DNA from 2 places in the Pseudomonas sp. H1_D04 genome. Region 1 is predicted to be linked to the other one. Evidence: predicted binding sites of a transcription regulator. Region 1 holds the regulator's gene; the other holds the start of a gene.
The links. Region 1 encodes FliA, which starts transcription of late flagellar genes. Its sites were predicted from a motif close to CTAAAGTTTNNNNNNNNNNNGCCGNTAA; they were not measured.
Positions count from the first base shown of each region.

Region 2: a site for FliA is predicted at 3,623-3,650, ahead of AB4N82_RS24190 (methyl-accepting chemotaxis protein). Genes of this name have one in related genera too.

Region 1 covers NZ_CP162826.1:3,969,439-3,976,785, reverse strand. Annotated here, with positions in the region: gene motD (flagellar motor protein MotD) at 1-202, opposite strand, end outside; gene AB4N82_RS18460 (flagellar motor protein) at 218-958, opposite strand; gene AB4N82_RS18455 (protein-glutamate methylesterase/protein-glutamine glutaminase) at 958-2,097, opposite strand; gene AB4N82_RS18450 (chemotaxis protein CheA) at 2,146-4,341, opposite strand; gene AB4N82_RS18445 (protein phosphatase CheZ) at 4,353-5,141, opposite strand; gene AB4N82_RS18440 (chemotaxis response regulator CheY) at 5,160-5,534, opposite strand; gene fliA (RNA polymerase sigma factor FliA) at 5,705-6,445, opposite strand; gene fleN (flagellar synthesis regulator FleN) at 6,442-7,275, opposite strand.
Region 2 covers NZ_CP162826.1:5,241,220-5,248,566, reverse strand. Annotated here, with positions in the region: gene AB4N82_RS24210 (Lrp/AsnC family transcriptional regulator) at 1-87, opposite strand, end outside; gene AB4N82_RS24205 (DMT family transporter) at 197-1,102, shown strand; gene AB4N82_RS24200 (peptidase U32 family protein) at 1,080-3,059, opposite strand; gene AB4N82_RS24195 (RidA family protein) at 3,130-3,510, opposite strand; gene AB4N82_RS24190 (methyl-accepting chemotaxis protein) at 3,691-5,046, shown strand; gene AB4N82_RS24185 (GlxA family transcriptional regulator) at 5,230-6,339, opposite strand; gene AB4N82_RS24180 (ABC transporter substrate-binding protein) at 6,372-7,346, shown strand.

The sequences.
Region 1 (7,347 bases):
GGATCGGCTTGAGCGAACGGTCGGCGTCGTTGAACACGCCGATCAGCGCCTGGGAAATGACTTTGTACTTGCCTTCGTTGATCGACGAGATGGAGTACATCACCACGAAAAATGCGAACAGCAAGGTGATGAAGTCCGCATAGGACACCAGCCACCGCTCGTGGTTGACGTGTTCCTCAGGCTCGCGACGGCGACGGCTCATTGGCATTACTCCCCATCAATCCATGAAGCCCTGAAGCTTCAATTCGATGGAGCGCGGGTTCTCGCCCTCGGCAATCGAGAGAATGCCTTCGAGCAGCATCTCGCGGTAACGGGACTGGCGCATGGCAATGGATTTGAGCTTGCTCGCTACCGGCAACAGCACCAGGTTGGCACTGGCCACACCATAGATAGTCGCGACGAACGCCACGGCGATGCCGCTGCCCAATTGCGAAGGGTCGGCCAGGTTGCCCATCACGTGGATCAGGCCCATGACTGCACCGATGATGCCGATGGTCGGCGCGTAGCCGCCCATGCTTTCAAACACTTTGGCGGCGTTGATGTCGCGGCTTTCCTGGGTGTAGAAATCCACTTCCAGGATGCTGCGGATCGCTTCCGGCTCGGCACCGTCGACCAACAACTGCAAGCCTTTACGCGAGTAGCTGTCGGGCTCGGCATCGGCCACGCCTTCCAGGCCCAGCAGGCCTTCCTTGCGTGCGGTGAGGCTCCAGTTGACCACCCGGTCGATGCCACCGGCCAAGTCGACACGTGGCGGGAAGATGATCCAGATCACGATCTGCATCGCACGCTTGAACGAGCTCATCGGTGACTGCAACAACGCAGCGCCCACGGTGCCGCCAATCACGATCAGCGCCGCCGGGCCGTTGGCCAGGGCGCCGAGGTGGCCGCCTTCGAGGTAGTTGCCGCCGATAATGGCGACAAACGCCATGATGATGCCGATCAGGCTCAATACATCCATCAGAGGCAGGCCTCCACCAGATGCTTGCCGATGTCGTCCAGGCTGTAAACGGCGTCGGCAAGGTCAGCCTTAACGATGGCCATGGGCATGCCATAGATCACGCAACTGGCTTCGTCCTGGGCCCAGATCGCACTGCCGCCCTGCTTGAGCAGGCGCGCGCCTTCACGGCCATCGGCGCCCATGCCGGTGAGTACCACCGCCAGAACTTTGTCACCGTAGGACTTGGCAGCCGAACCGAAGGTAATGTCCACGCACGGCTTGTAGTTGAGGCGCTCGTCACCCGGAAGGATTTTGATCGCGCCACGGCCATCGACCATCATCTGCTTGCCGCCTGGGGCCAGCAGCGCCAGGCCAGGGCGCAGGATGTCGCCATCCTCGGCTTCCTTGACGCTGATGCGGCATAACTTGTCCAGACGCTCGGCAAACGCTTTGGTGAACGCCGCTGGCATGTGCTGGATCAATACGATCGGCGCCGGGAAGTTGGCCGGCAATTGGGTCAATACGCGCTGCAAGGCCACCGGGCCACCGGTGGAAGTCCCAATGGCAACCAGCTTGTAAGCCTTGCGCTTGGGCGCTGGCGAATGGGCATGGGCGGCAGCCGGTGCCGACGTGCGTACCGGCGGCGGCGCAGGCCGGGTAACCGGGGCAGGCGCCGGGCGACTGAACGAGGAACTGGTGGGCGCAGACGGCGCAGCTACCGGCGCCGGGGCGGGTGCTGGGGCGCTGAACAGGCTGCGACGGTTACTGCGGGAAATACTGTGGACTTTCTCGCACAGCAGTTGCTTGACCTTATCGGGGTTGCGCGAGATGTCTTCGAAATTTTTCGGCAGGAAGTCCACCGCACCGGCATCCAGCGCGTCGAGGGTCACTCGGGCACCTTCATGGGTCAGCGAGGAGAACATCAATACCGGGGTCGGGCAGCGTTGCATGATGTGCCGAACTGCCGTGATGCCATCCATCATCGGCATCTCGTAGTCCATGGTGATCACGTCCGGCTTTAGCGCAATGGCTTGATCAATCGCCTCTTTACCGTTGGTGGCCGTACCGACCACCTGGATGCTTGGATCGGCGGAAAGAATTTCCGAGACGCGGCGGCGGAAGAAACCCGAATCGTCCACCACCAGGACCTTGACTGCCATAAACACTCCGTTAGGCGGGGCGGGCATTACCGCCCTGCCCCGCCAGAATCAAATACGCCGTGCGGCGTAACGCTTGAGCATGCTCGGAACATCGAGAATCAGCGCGATCCGACCGTCACCGGTAATGGTCGCACCCGACATGCCCGGGGTTCCCTGCAGCATTTTGCCCAAAGGCTTGATGACCACTTCTTCCTGGCCAACCAGTTGATCGACGACAAAGCCGATCCGCTGAGTGCCCACCGAGAGAATCACCACATGGCCTTCGCGCTGCTCCTCATGGGCAGCCGATGCAACCAGCCAGCGCTTGAGGTAGAACAACGGCAGCGCTTTATCACGCACGATCACCACTTCCTGACCGTCCACCACGTTGGTGCGCGACAGGTCGAGGTGGAAGATCTCGTTGACGTTGACCAACGGGAAGGCGAACGCCTGGTTACCCAGCATCACCATCAGGGTCGGCATGATCGCCAAGGTCAACGGCACCTTGATGACGATCTTGGAGCCCTGGCCCTTGGTCGAGTAGATGTTGATCGAGCCATTGAGCTGGCTGATCTTGGTCTTCACCACGTCCATGCCCACGCCACGGCCCGACACGTCGGAAATCTCGGTCTTGGTCGAGAAGCCAGGGGCGAAGATCAGGTTGTAGCACTCGGTGTCGGTCAGGCGGTCGGCGGCGTCCTTGTCCATCACGCCACGCTTGACGGCGATATTGCGCAAGATCGCCGGGTCCATGCCCTTGCCGTCATCGGTGATCGACAGCAGGATGTGGTCGCCTTCTTGCTCCGCCGCCAGAATCACCTTGCCGCCACGGGACTTGCCCGAGGCTTCGCGTTCTTCAGGGGTTTCGACGCCGTGATCGACAGCGTTGCGCACCAAGTGGACCAGCGGGTCGGCCAGGGCCTCGACAAGGTTTTTGTCGAGGTCGGTTTCTTCACCCACCAGTTCTAGGTTGATCTCTTTCTTCAGCTGGCGCGCCAGGTCACGAACCAGGCGCGGGAAGCGGCCGAAGACTTTCTTGATCGGCTGCATCCGGGTTTTCATCACCGCGGTTTGCAGGTCAGCCGTCACCACGTCGAGGTTCGACACGGCCTTCTGCATGGCTTCATCGCCACTGCTCAAGCCAAGGCGCACCAGGCGGTTACGCACCAGTACCAGCTCGCCGACCATGTTCATGATGTCGTCCAGACGCGCGGTATCAACCCGCACGGTGGTTTCGGCTTCACTGGCCGGTTTTTCCGCCGGTGGTGGCGCAGCCGCACGCGCAGGAGCTGGAGCCGGGGCTGCGGGCTTGGCCGCTGCCACAGGCGCAGCCGCTTTAGCAGCAGCCGGTGCTGCCGTGGCGACTGCAGCCGCTGGGGCGACTTCGCTGAACTTGCCCTTGCCGTGCAAATCATCCAGCAGCGCTTCGAATTCGTGATCAGAGATCAACCCATCGTCCGCAGGCTTGGCACTGGCAGCCGCCGCAGCAGCAGGCGCTGCCGCCACTTCCGGCAGGGCGTCGACCGCAAACGTGCCTTTGCCGTGCAACTGGTCAAGCAAGGCTTCGAATTCGTCATCGGTGATGTCGGTGCTGGCCGGGGCCGCAGGCGCTTCGGCAGCCGCGACAGGCGCCACCGCATCGGCGGCGAACTGGCCTTTGCCGTGCAACTGGTCGAGCAGGGATTCGAACTCGGCGTCGGTGATGTCTTCACTGGTCGGTGCCGCTGCCGGGGCAACGGCGGCCGGTGCTTCAGCTTCGGCCTTGACGGCACTGAGGGAGTTGAGCAGTTGTTCGAACTCGTTGTCCGTCACATCCGCTTCAGGCTCCGCCACCGGCTCAGGCGCGGCCTCAACCACCGGCGCTGCCGTGGTGTCGGCCGGCTCTGCATAGCGCGCCAGGGCGGCCAGCAGTTCCGGGGTGGCCGCCGTGATCGGGGCACGTTCGCGAACTTCGCTGAACATGCCGTTGACCGCATCCAGTGCTTCGAGAATCACGTCCATCAATTCCGAATCAACGTGACGCTCACCCTTGCGCAGGATGTCGAACACGTTCTCGGCGATGTGGCAGCACTCCACCAGCTCATGGAGCTGGAGGAAGCCGGCGCCCCCTTTTACAGTATGAAAACCGCGAAAAATTGCATTGAGCAGGTTCGCATCATCCGGTCGGCTTTCCAGCTCGACCAGTTGTTCGGACAGTTGCTCTAAAATTTCGCCGGCCTCTACAAGGAAATCCTGAAGGATCTCTTCATCGGCGCCGAAGCTCATGTGGGTGCTCCTTAGAAGCCTAAACTGGATAACAGGTCATCTACGTCATCCTGACCTGACACAACGTCTTCACGTTTATCGGCATGAATCTGCGGACCTTCACCCTTGGCGAGATGTTTTTGTGGATCTTTTTCAGAGAGGATCGCTTCGCGGTCATGTTCGATGCCGGCAAAACGGTCTACCTGGCCAGCCATGAGCACCAATTTGAGCAAATTGCTTTCCACTTCGGTAACCAACTGGGTTACACGTTTGATCACCTGACCGGTGAGGTCCTGGTAATCCTGGGCCAGCAGAATGTCATTGAGGTTGCTGGAAACCGTGCGGTTTTCCTGTTCGCTGCGCGACAGGAAACCGTCGACCCGACGGGCCAATTCACGAAACTCTTCAGCCCCGACTTCGCGACGCATGAAGCGGCCCCAGTCAACGCTGAGGGCCTGGGCTTCATTGGCCATGCCGTTGACCAGAGGCGTGGCATTTTCCACCAGGTCCATGGTGCGGTTAGCCGCGGCTTCGGTCAGCCTGACCACATAGGACAGGCGTTCGGTGGCATCAGTGATCTGCGAGATTTCTTCGGCCTGGGGCATGTGCGGGTCAATCTGAAAATTGACGATCGCACTGTGCAGCTCGCGTGTGAGCTTGCCCACTTCCTGGTACAGGCCGCGGTCACGGGTCTGGTTGAGCTCATGGATCAACTGCACCGCGTCGCCGAAGTGGCCTTTTTCAAGGCTGTCGACCAACTGGTGAGCATGCTTTTTCAGGGTCGACTCAAAGTCTCCCTGTGACGTTTCTTTATGCTCCATAGCTCCCCCGCGATGGCATTAGCCGTGGATGCGTTCAAAGATCTTTTCGATCTTCTCTTTCAAGGCCTGTGCAGTGAATGGCTTGACTACGTAACCGTTGACCCCGGCCTGGGCGGCTTCGATGATCTGTTCACGCTTGGCTTCGGCGGTCACCATCAACACGGGAAGGCTGCGCAGTTTTTCGTCGGCACGCACGTGGCGCAACAAGTCGATACCGGTCATGCCCGGCATGTTCCAGTCTGTTACCAGAAAGTCGATGCTCCCGCTGTTGAGGATCGGAATCGCCGTAAGGCCGTCATCCGCCTCGACCGTGTTTGTGAACCCAAGGTCACGCAACAGGTTTTTTATGATCCGCCGCATCGTTGAGAAGTCATCAACGATGAGGATTTTCATGTTCTTGTCCAATTCGACCTCCAAGCAGTCTTAAACGCGCCCAGCACCTGGACGCGCCATTTCAATCAACAGGCATTACACAAAAAGGACTGCCGGGGGCACCACGGATCGAACCCACGAAGGCCTATCACCTTCGCGGTATCGCTTTGCAATGCTCCCCACACTGCCTGTCAGCGCGCTCGCCACTCTCCCAAACGCCCCCGCAAGCGGGCTGCGCATTGGCTGTGCAACTGGCTGACACGCGATTCGCTGACCCCCAGGACCTCACCGATTTCCTTGAGGTTCAGCTCTTCGTCGTAATACAGCGCCAACACTAACCGCTCGCGCTCGGGCAAGTTGGCAATGGCGTCCGCCAATGCACCCTGGAAGCGTTCATCTTCCAGGTCGCGTGACGGTTCCATATGCGCGCTCGCGCCGTCCTCGTGCAGCCCTTCGTGTTCGCCGTCCTGCAACAGGTCGTCGAAACTGAACAGGCGGCTGCCCAAGGTATCGTTCAAAATCCCGTAATAATCGTCGAGACTCAATTGGAGTTCGGCCGCAACTTCATGATCTTTAGCGTCGCGACCGGTTTTTGCTTCAATTGCACGAATTGCGTCGCTGACCATGCGCGTATTTCGGTGCACCGAACGCGGCGCCCAATCACCTTTACGCACCTCATCAAGCATCGCGCCACGGATACGGATACCCGCATACGTCTCGAAACTCGCGCCTTTGCTGGCATCGTATTTGGTCGACACTTCGAGCAAGCCGATCATGCCGGCCTGGATCAGGTCCTCGACCTGCACGCTGGCGGGCAGGCGAGCCAGCAAGTGATAGGCGATACGCTTGACCAGCGGCGCATAGCGCTCAATCAACTCACCCTGACTGTCACGGGCAGATTTCTTGTAGGCGTTGTAGCCATTCGCTGTCATAGCACCGGTCCTGCGCTCGTCTGATGTACCAATCGCTCGACGAAAAACTCCAGATGCCCACGAGGGTTGGCGGGCAACGGCCAGGTATCGACCTTCTGGGCAATAGCCTTGAACGCCAATGCGCATTTGGAACGAGGGAACGCTTCGTAGACTGCACGCTGCTTTTGCACAGCCTTGCGCACGCACTCGTCGTAGGGAACTGCGCCGACGTATTGTAAGGCGACATCGAGGAAGCGATCCGTGACCTTGGTCAACTTGGCGAACAGATTGCGCCCTTCCTGCGGACTCTGGGCCATGTTGGCCAGGACGCGGAAGCGGTTCATGCCGTAGTCACGGTTAAGCAGTTTGATCAGGGCGTAGGCGTCGGTGATCGAGGTGGGTTCATCGCAGACCACCAGCAGGACTTCCTGCGCGGCGCGCACGAAGCTGACCACGGACTCGCCGATCCCGGCGGCGGTGTCGATCACCAGCACGTCGAGGTTGTCGCCGATATCACTGAATGCCTGGATCAGGCCGGCATGCTGCGCCGGGCTCAGGTGCACCATGCTCTGGGTACCGGAGGCAGCCGGCACGATGCGGATCCCGCCAGGGCCCTGGAGCAGCACGTCGCGCAGCTCACAGCGCCCCTCGATCACATCGGCAAGGGTGTGTTTGGGCGTCAGTCCCAGCAGAACGTCGACGTTCGCCAGCCCCAGGTCAGCATCCAGCAGCATGACGCGACGGCCAAGCTCTGCCAGGGCCAGGGACAAATTCACTGACACGTTAGTCTTTCCGACGCCACCTTTGCCGCCGGTCACCGCGATCACCTGTACGGGATGCATGCTGCCCATTTTATTTCTTTACCTTGTCTTGCTTAGACGCAGGCTACATGGCTTGGCCGCGTGAATCGCTTGCAGACCATC
Region 2 (7,347 bases), 1.3 Mb from region 1:
CCCGGTAATACCCGCCAGGGCCTTGAGCGACAAACGCGAGTCGTCCATCAAGGCGGCGATCAGTTGCTGGTCGATGGTGTCAATCATGGTGTTCGCCTAATAAGAAAAGGTGATTTCCGGTGTTTGCCTTTTTTAGTCACTGGAGCCGATCACGCGCAGATTGCCATAATTGAGCCTCACTTGAGGAGCTCCAATCATGGATACATCGATCCGTCGCGGTTCTTGGGAAATGGTCGCCGCCATGCTCATCTCGGGCACCATTGGCTGGTTTGTGCTGGTGTCGGGCGTGTCGGTAATTGAGGTGGTGTTCTGGCGCTGTGTGATCGGTGGGCTCACGTTACTGCTGGTCTGCGCGGTGCTGGGTTACCTGCGCCTGGACCTGCTCAGTTGGGCCCGGCTCGGGCTGGCGATGCTCAGCGGCGTTGCCATCGTCGGTAATTGGTTACTGTTATTTGAATCCTATTCCCGCGCATCCATCGCTATCAGTACGGCGGTGTACAACGTTCAGCCGTTCCTGTTGGTCATGCTGGCGGCGCTGTTTCTCGGTGAAAAAATCACCTTACAGAAACTGGCCTGGCTGAGTGTGGCGTTTATGGGGATGCTGGCGATTGTCACTGCCCATGGCGAGCAGCAGAGCGGTGGCGGGGACTATTTGACGGGAATCGTCCTGGCGTTGGGCGCAGCGTTTTTGTATGCCGTAGCGGCATTGATCATCAAGCGCTTGAAGGACGTGCCGCCGCATTTGATGGCGTTGATCCAAGTGATTACCGGTGCGCTGCTACTGGCACCGCTGGTGCCTTGGAACAGCCTGCCGCAGGCGAGTAATGCCTGGTCGGCATTGGTGGCCCTGGGCGTTGTGCATACCGGGTTGATGTATGTGTTGCTGTACGGGGCGATCCAGAAACTGCCGACGGCCATCACCGGCGCGCTGTCGTTTATCTACCCGATAGCGGCGATCGTCGTCGATTGGATTGCCTTTGGCCACCGCCTGGGCTGGCTGCAATGGCTGGGGGTGGCGGCTATTCTGCTGGCGGCTGCCGGGTTGCAGCGGGGCTGGTGGTGGCCCCGCTCCCGCAGGGTTAGTGCGTGCCCTGAAAGATGATCTTATCCGGGTTGAAATGCTCCACCACGCTGCCCGGCTGCGGCAAGCCAAGGATATGCCCCTTGATCTTGCCCACCACATGCATCTCGCACGGCTTGCAGTCGAACTTCAGCGTCAGCACTTCGTCGCCATGGATCAATTGCATCGGCGCGACCTTGGTTTTCACGCCCGTCACCCCCTTGGCCTGTTTAGGGCAGAGGTTGAACGAGAAGCGCAGGCAGTGCTTGGTGATCATCACCGGTACTTCGCCGGTTTCTTCATGGGCTTCAAAGGCAGCGTCGATCATCTGGACGCCGTGACGATGATAGAAGTCGCGGGCCTTCTGGTTGTAGACGTTAGCCAGGAACGACAGGTGCGCTTCCGGGTAAACCGGCGGCGGCGTGGTCTCGGCCTTGCGTCCACCACGGGGGTGAGCCGCGACACGGGCCGCAGTCAGCGTTTCGATCACTTCGCGGCGCAATGCCTTGAGCTGCGAGTTGGGGACGAAGAACGCCTGTGGCGCGTCCAGCTCGATATTCGTCGCGTGATACTCGGTAGTTCCGAGTTGGCCAAGCAGGTCGCGCAGGGTATCCAGCGCCTGCTCCGGCTTGTTGGCCGCGCCGAACGGGCCGGGCAGGGTGACGCTGGCGCTGATGCCTTCTTCACTGGTGGCGGTAATTTCCAGCTGGTCTTCACGCAGGCGCGCGACCCACGACAGGCCGATACGGCGCTCCGCCGAGGTCTTGAGCAGCGCTTGTTGCCAGTTATGGTCCAGGTTGCGGTTCAGCGGATGGTGCGGGCGCAACTGGTGCAGACCGGCCGGCATTTCGTTCGGCTCGACGCGGTAGCGATAGCGCTTCTGGCCGTCTTCCTCGAACTCGCCATTGGGTTCGGCGATGTTGGCGCGAAAACCCACCACTTCGCGTTTGACCAGCACGTTCAGCCCGTCACCGTTGGACAACGGCTCATGGGTGACCACTTGCAGATCGCGCTTGCCGGCTTTTTCCACCGTACCGACCGGCAGGCCGGTGAAGGTCGGCGTGTCGAAGGCGCCGATGTCGATCTTGCGGTCGCTGACGAAATAGTCGGTGCTGCCACGGTGGAAGGTTTTTTCCGGGTCAGGCAGGAAAAAGTGCACGGTGCGGCCGCTGGAAGCGCGGGCCAGGTCTGTGCGGTCTTCAAGCACGTCGTCGAGGCGCTGGCGGTAATAGGCGGTGATATTCTTCACATAGCCCATGTCCTTGTAGCGGCCTTCGATCTTGAACGAACGCACACCGGCTTCGACGAGGGCGCGGATGTTGGCGCTCTGGTTGTTGTCTTTCATCGACAGCAGGTGCTTTTCAAAGGCCACAACGCGGCCCTGATCGTCTTTCAAGGTGTATGGCAGGCGGCAAGCCTGGGAGCAATCGCCACGGTTGGCGCTGCGGCCATTTTGCGCGTGGGAGATGTTGCACTGCCCGGAGAACGCCACGCACAGGGCGCCGTGGATAAAGAACTCGATGGCGGCATCGGTCTCGTCGGCGATGGCGCGGATTTCTTGCAGGTTCAGCTCACGGGCCAAGACCAACTGCGAGAAACCGGCCTGGTCGAGAAACTTCGCGCGGGCCAGGGTGCGGATATCGGTTTGGGTGCTGGCGTGCAGCTCGATGGGCGGAATATCCAGCTCCATCACACCCAGGTCTTGCACGATCAACGCGTCAACACCGGCGTCGTAGAGCTGATGGATCAGCTTGCGCGCGGGTTCCAGTTCGTTGTCATGCAAGATCGTGTTGATCGTGGTGAAGACGCGCGCATGGTAACGGTGGGCGAATTCTACCAACTGAGCGATATCGCTCACGTCATTACACGCGTTATGGCGGGCGCCGAAACTTGGGCCGCCGATGTAGATGGCGTCGGCGCCATGCAGGATCGCCTCCCGCGCGATGGCGACATCGCGGGCAGGGCTGAGCAATTCCAGGTGATGCTTGGGCATGGACATAGTTTTTTTAGTCAGGCTTGTCACGGTTGAGGCGCGCATTGTAGCTGTGAAATGCCTGACCGGCATCAACTCAGGCCTGGGCGGCCATCGCGGTCACTTCCACGCGCATGCCTTCTACCGCCAATGCAGCAACGCCAACCGCCGCACGCACGGGCCAGGGCTTGGCAAAGAAGCGTTTGTAGACTTCATTAAAGGCCGCACGATCGGCCATATCCGTCAGATAAATGGTCAGGTGCATTACCCGATCCATGGAGCTGCCGGCCTTTTCCAGCGCGACTTTCAGCGCTTGCAGGGTGCATTCGCATTGCAGGGAGATATCGCCCAGCTCCAGGCTGCCGTCGGCGCGGGTCGGGATCTGGGTGGAGACCAGGATACCGTTGAAGCCAATTACGTCAGATGAGATGGAGTCGGCATCAGGATCGGGGGTGTAGGACAGGTCGTGGTTGGCCATGGGCGCCTCTCGTTGGCAGGTTGCAAAGGCGCCCATGGTCCCCGAAAACAGCCGCGCGGGCAAACCGCAATGCGCGGCTTTTTTGACGCCAGAAAATAAACATTAAAACCGCGTAAAGTCGCGTATTCAGCCGCCGATAGCCAGTTACAGACAGCTTCTTCGCACGGTTGAGGGTACGTCATGTTCAATAAAGCAGTTAAAACAGAACTGGCGGCCAGGACGGCCGAAGTCACCGAATACAAAGGACTGTTTACTGCACTCGAACGCTCCATGGCCGTGGTCGAATTTGACCTCAATGGCAAGGTGTTGAGCGCTAACGACAACTTCCTGAGGACGCTGGGTTACAGCCGTGAGCAACTGCTCGGTAAATCCCATCGTGATTTCTGCTTGCCAGCGCTGACCAGCAGCTCGGCCTATGGCCAGTTCTGGGCTGACCTCAAGGCCGGAAAGTTCGTGTCAGGTACGTTTAAGCGGGTGGACTCCCAAGGCAGGACTATCTGGCTTGAGGCCAGCTACAACCCGGTGCTGGATGAGCGTGGCCAGGTGTTGAAAGTGGTCAAGTACGCGTTGGACGTCACTGCCAAGGTTGAACAGGAAGCCGCTACGCGCAGCAAACTGACGGCGTTGGACCGGGCGATGGCCGTTATCGAATTCGATTTGAACGGGCAGGTACTGGACGCCAACGACAACTTCCAGAACGTCATGGGGTATTCGCTGGCCGAGCTCAAAGGCAAACACCACCGCCTGTTTTGCGAACCGGCCCTGATCAACAGCCATGAGTACGCGGACTTTTGGCGGCGCTTGAACAATGGCGAATTCTTCACCGGGCAATTCAAACGCCTTGGTAAACATGGCCGGGTCGTGTGGCTCGAAGCGAGTTACAACCCGGTCTACGACGGCGACGGCAAGCTGATCAAGATCGTCAAGTTCGCCAGCGACATCACCGAACGTGTAGAGAAGTTCGAAGAAGACTCCCGTGGCGCCTCCCGTGCTTACCACATCTCGTCCGAGACCGAACGGTTTGCCGAGCACGGCACCCAGGTTATCCAGGAAACCGCCACGGAGATGCGCCGGATTGCCGAAAACATCGGCTCATCCGCGCGCCTGGTCGGGCAGTTGGGCGATCGTTCCGAGCAAATTACCGCCATCGTCAACACCATTCGTGGCATCGCCGACCAGACCAACCTGCTGGCGCTCAACGCCGCCATCGAGGCCGCAAGGGCCGGCGACCAAGGCCGTGGCTTTGCGGTGGTGGCCGATGAGGTCAGGCAACTGGCCGGGCGTACCAGTCGCTCCACAGCGGAAATCGCCGAGATGATCGGCATGATCCTCTCGGAAACCCGCGACGCAGTGACCAGCATGAACGCCACGCAGGAAGGCGCACAACGCGGCGTCCAGTTGGCGGACCAGGCGGGTTCGGTGATCTTGCAGATTCGCACCAGCACCAGCGATGCGGTGCAGGCGGTGAGTATGTTTGCGTCGAAGCTGGATGAGTCGGAGGTGATTCCCAAGACTGCCATAGGCTGGGTTGGCTAATCGCTGGCTCGCTGTTGATGTTGGTCTCAGGCTTGCTTTTGGGGCTCTTTTCCAAAAGTGAGCCGCCGTTACCTAGATAGTGGATAGGTACACCGAACGGCCGCTGTCGCGGGCAAGCCAGCGCTCACATGTTACGGCGGATTTTTTTGTGGGGGCGTCCTTGAGCGCTGGGCTTAGCTGAACTCAATGCGCCAAACCCTGCAGCGCGATCCCCATCGGAAACGGTGCCTGGTGGGTTGCTGCCTTCATTTGGTTGCGATAACCCAGCGGGCTAGTGCCCAGTTGTTTTTGGAAGGCACGCCGCATGCGCTCTTCACGGCCGAAACCAACCGTTTGCGCTATCCGCTTGATGGGTTCACTCGTGGTGGCCAGCACCCGGCAGGCGGCTTCCAAGCGCAAACTCTCCACCGCCTGTGCGGGCGTATCGCCCGTGGCGGCGACATAGGCTCGCGCAAAGTGACGCGGGCTCATGCCGAATTGCTCGGCCAAGCGCTCCACGCGTAGATCACCGTTCAAGTTGCCCGCAATCCACGCATGCAAGCGCGCCAGGCGTACATCGGGATCAGTTCGCAGAGCGGTGGACTGGGCTTTGAGCGAAGCGCTCAACTGCGGTTGCTCGGCCGAGCGCCACAGGAACACGGTGAAATAGCGCGCCAATGACAGCGCCGCGTCGGCCCCCAGATCCTGCTCGACCAGTCCCAACGCCAAGTCGATGCCTGCGGTGGCGCCGCCGCACGTCCACAGGTTGCGGTCATGCAGGTACAACGCGTCGGTCTGGCAGATGACCTTGGGGTAACGCGCCTGCAATGCTTCGGCGAACTTCCAGTGGGTCACTACGTTGCGCCCATCGAGCAAACCGGCGGCGGCCAATGCGAAGGCGCCGGTGCCGATTGAACAGAGGCGACGGATCGCCGGGGCGCGGCCGCGCAGCCAGGCGCAGGCATGCTCGTTGGCTTCCAGGGCGTCCATGCCGGGGCCGCCCGCGACGATCAGCGTATCAATGTCGGGCGCTTGTTGATCAATTTGTTCCAGTGACTGGGTGCTGGCGCTGATCCCCGACACCGAGCTGACCTGGCCTCCAAACGGTGAGGCAAGCAGCAACCGATACGGCGCCTGTGTGGCAAACGCGCCGCCCAGCAGGCGTGGAATCGCGGCAAACACCTCCAGCGGTCCAGCGGCGTTGAGCAGCAGCAAGTCATCGAACGCTAGCACCACCACCGTGCGCACAGCGATGTCCGACGTGGCAGTAAAGGAGGGGTGTTTGGCATGGAGCGGCACGGCGAGCCTCGACATACTGGATTCAACGCAAAAATGAGGGAAAGACAATGACGTTAAAACCGGGTGCTGCCAAGTACGCTGTACGACAACGCTTGGTCGGGCTGGTGTGCTGGGCTGCGTTGTTGATCGTGCAACCGGTGTCGGCTGCGCTGCATGTGGGTGACCAAAGCGGTTTGACCCAAGCCATGCTGCACGCGGCGGGGGAGGATGCGGGGCTGTCGGGAACGTTGGTGTGGCATCCATTCACCGCAGGTACCACGCTGCTGGAAGCCCTGAGCGCCGGAGCCATCGACCTGGGTGTGGTCGGCAACGCGCCGCCGGTTTTTGCCCAGGCTGGCGGTTTTGATATCCGCATCATTGGCGTGGCGAGCGGGGCGCAGAACAATAACGCGCTGTTGTTACCTGAGGGGACCACTGTCCAGCGAGTCGCCGATCTCAAGGGCATACGGGTCGCCGTCGCCAAAGGCACCAGCGGGCATTACCTGTTCCTGGCAGCGCTGCATCAGGCCGGGCTCACAACGCGGGACCTGAACATGATCTATGCCAGCCCCGTCGATGCACAAAACGCCTTTGCCAGTGGCCGGCTCGATGCCTGGGCAGTGTGGTATCCCTTTGTTGGCCAAGCCACTTCGCGAGGCGCGCGGGTACTGCTGGACGGCAGCGAATGGCCGGAAACCGGGCAGAATTTTACGGTGGCGAGCCTCAAGGCTCTGGCCGACCCTGAGCGTACGGCGCAGGCCGGTGACTTGCTGGCCAGGCTCGCCCGCGCCCAAGCCTGGGCCACGGCGCATCCGGATGCCTGGGCCGAGGTGTTTGCCCAGACCACGCGGCTGCCAATCGCTCTGGTGCGCGACATGCTCGCCCATCAAACCTTGCAGTACGTGCCGATTGATCCTGCCGTCATCGCCTTGCAACAGCGTCTGGCGGACCTGTTCGCCGCCGAGCGGGTGATTCCCCGTGCGCTGGACGTCGGGCAAATCTTCGACCCGCGCTTCAACAGCCTTTTACCGACCCCCCACTGAT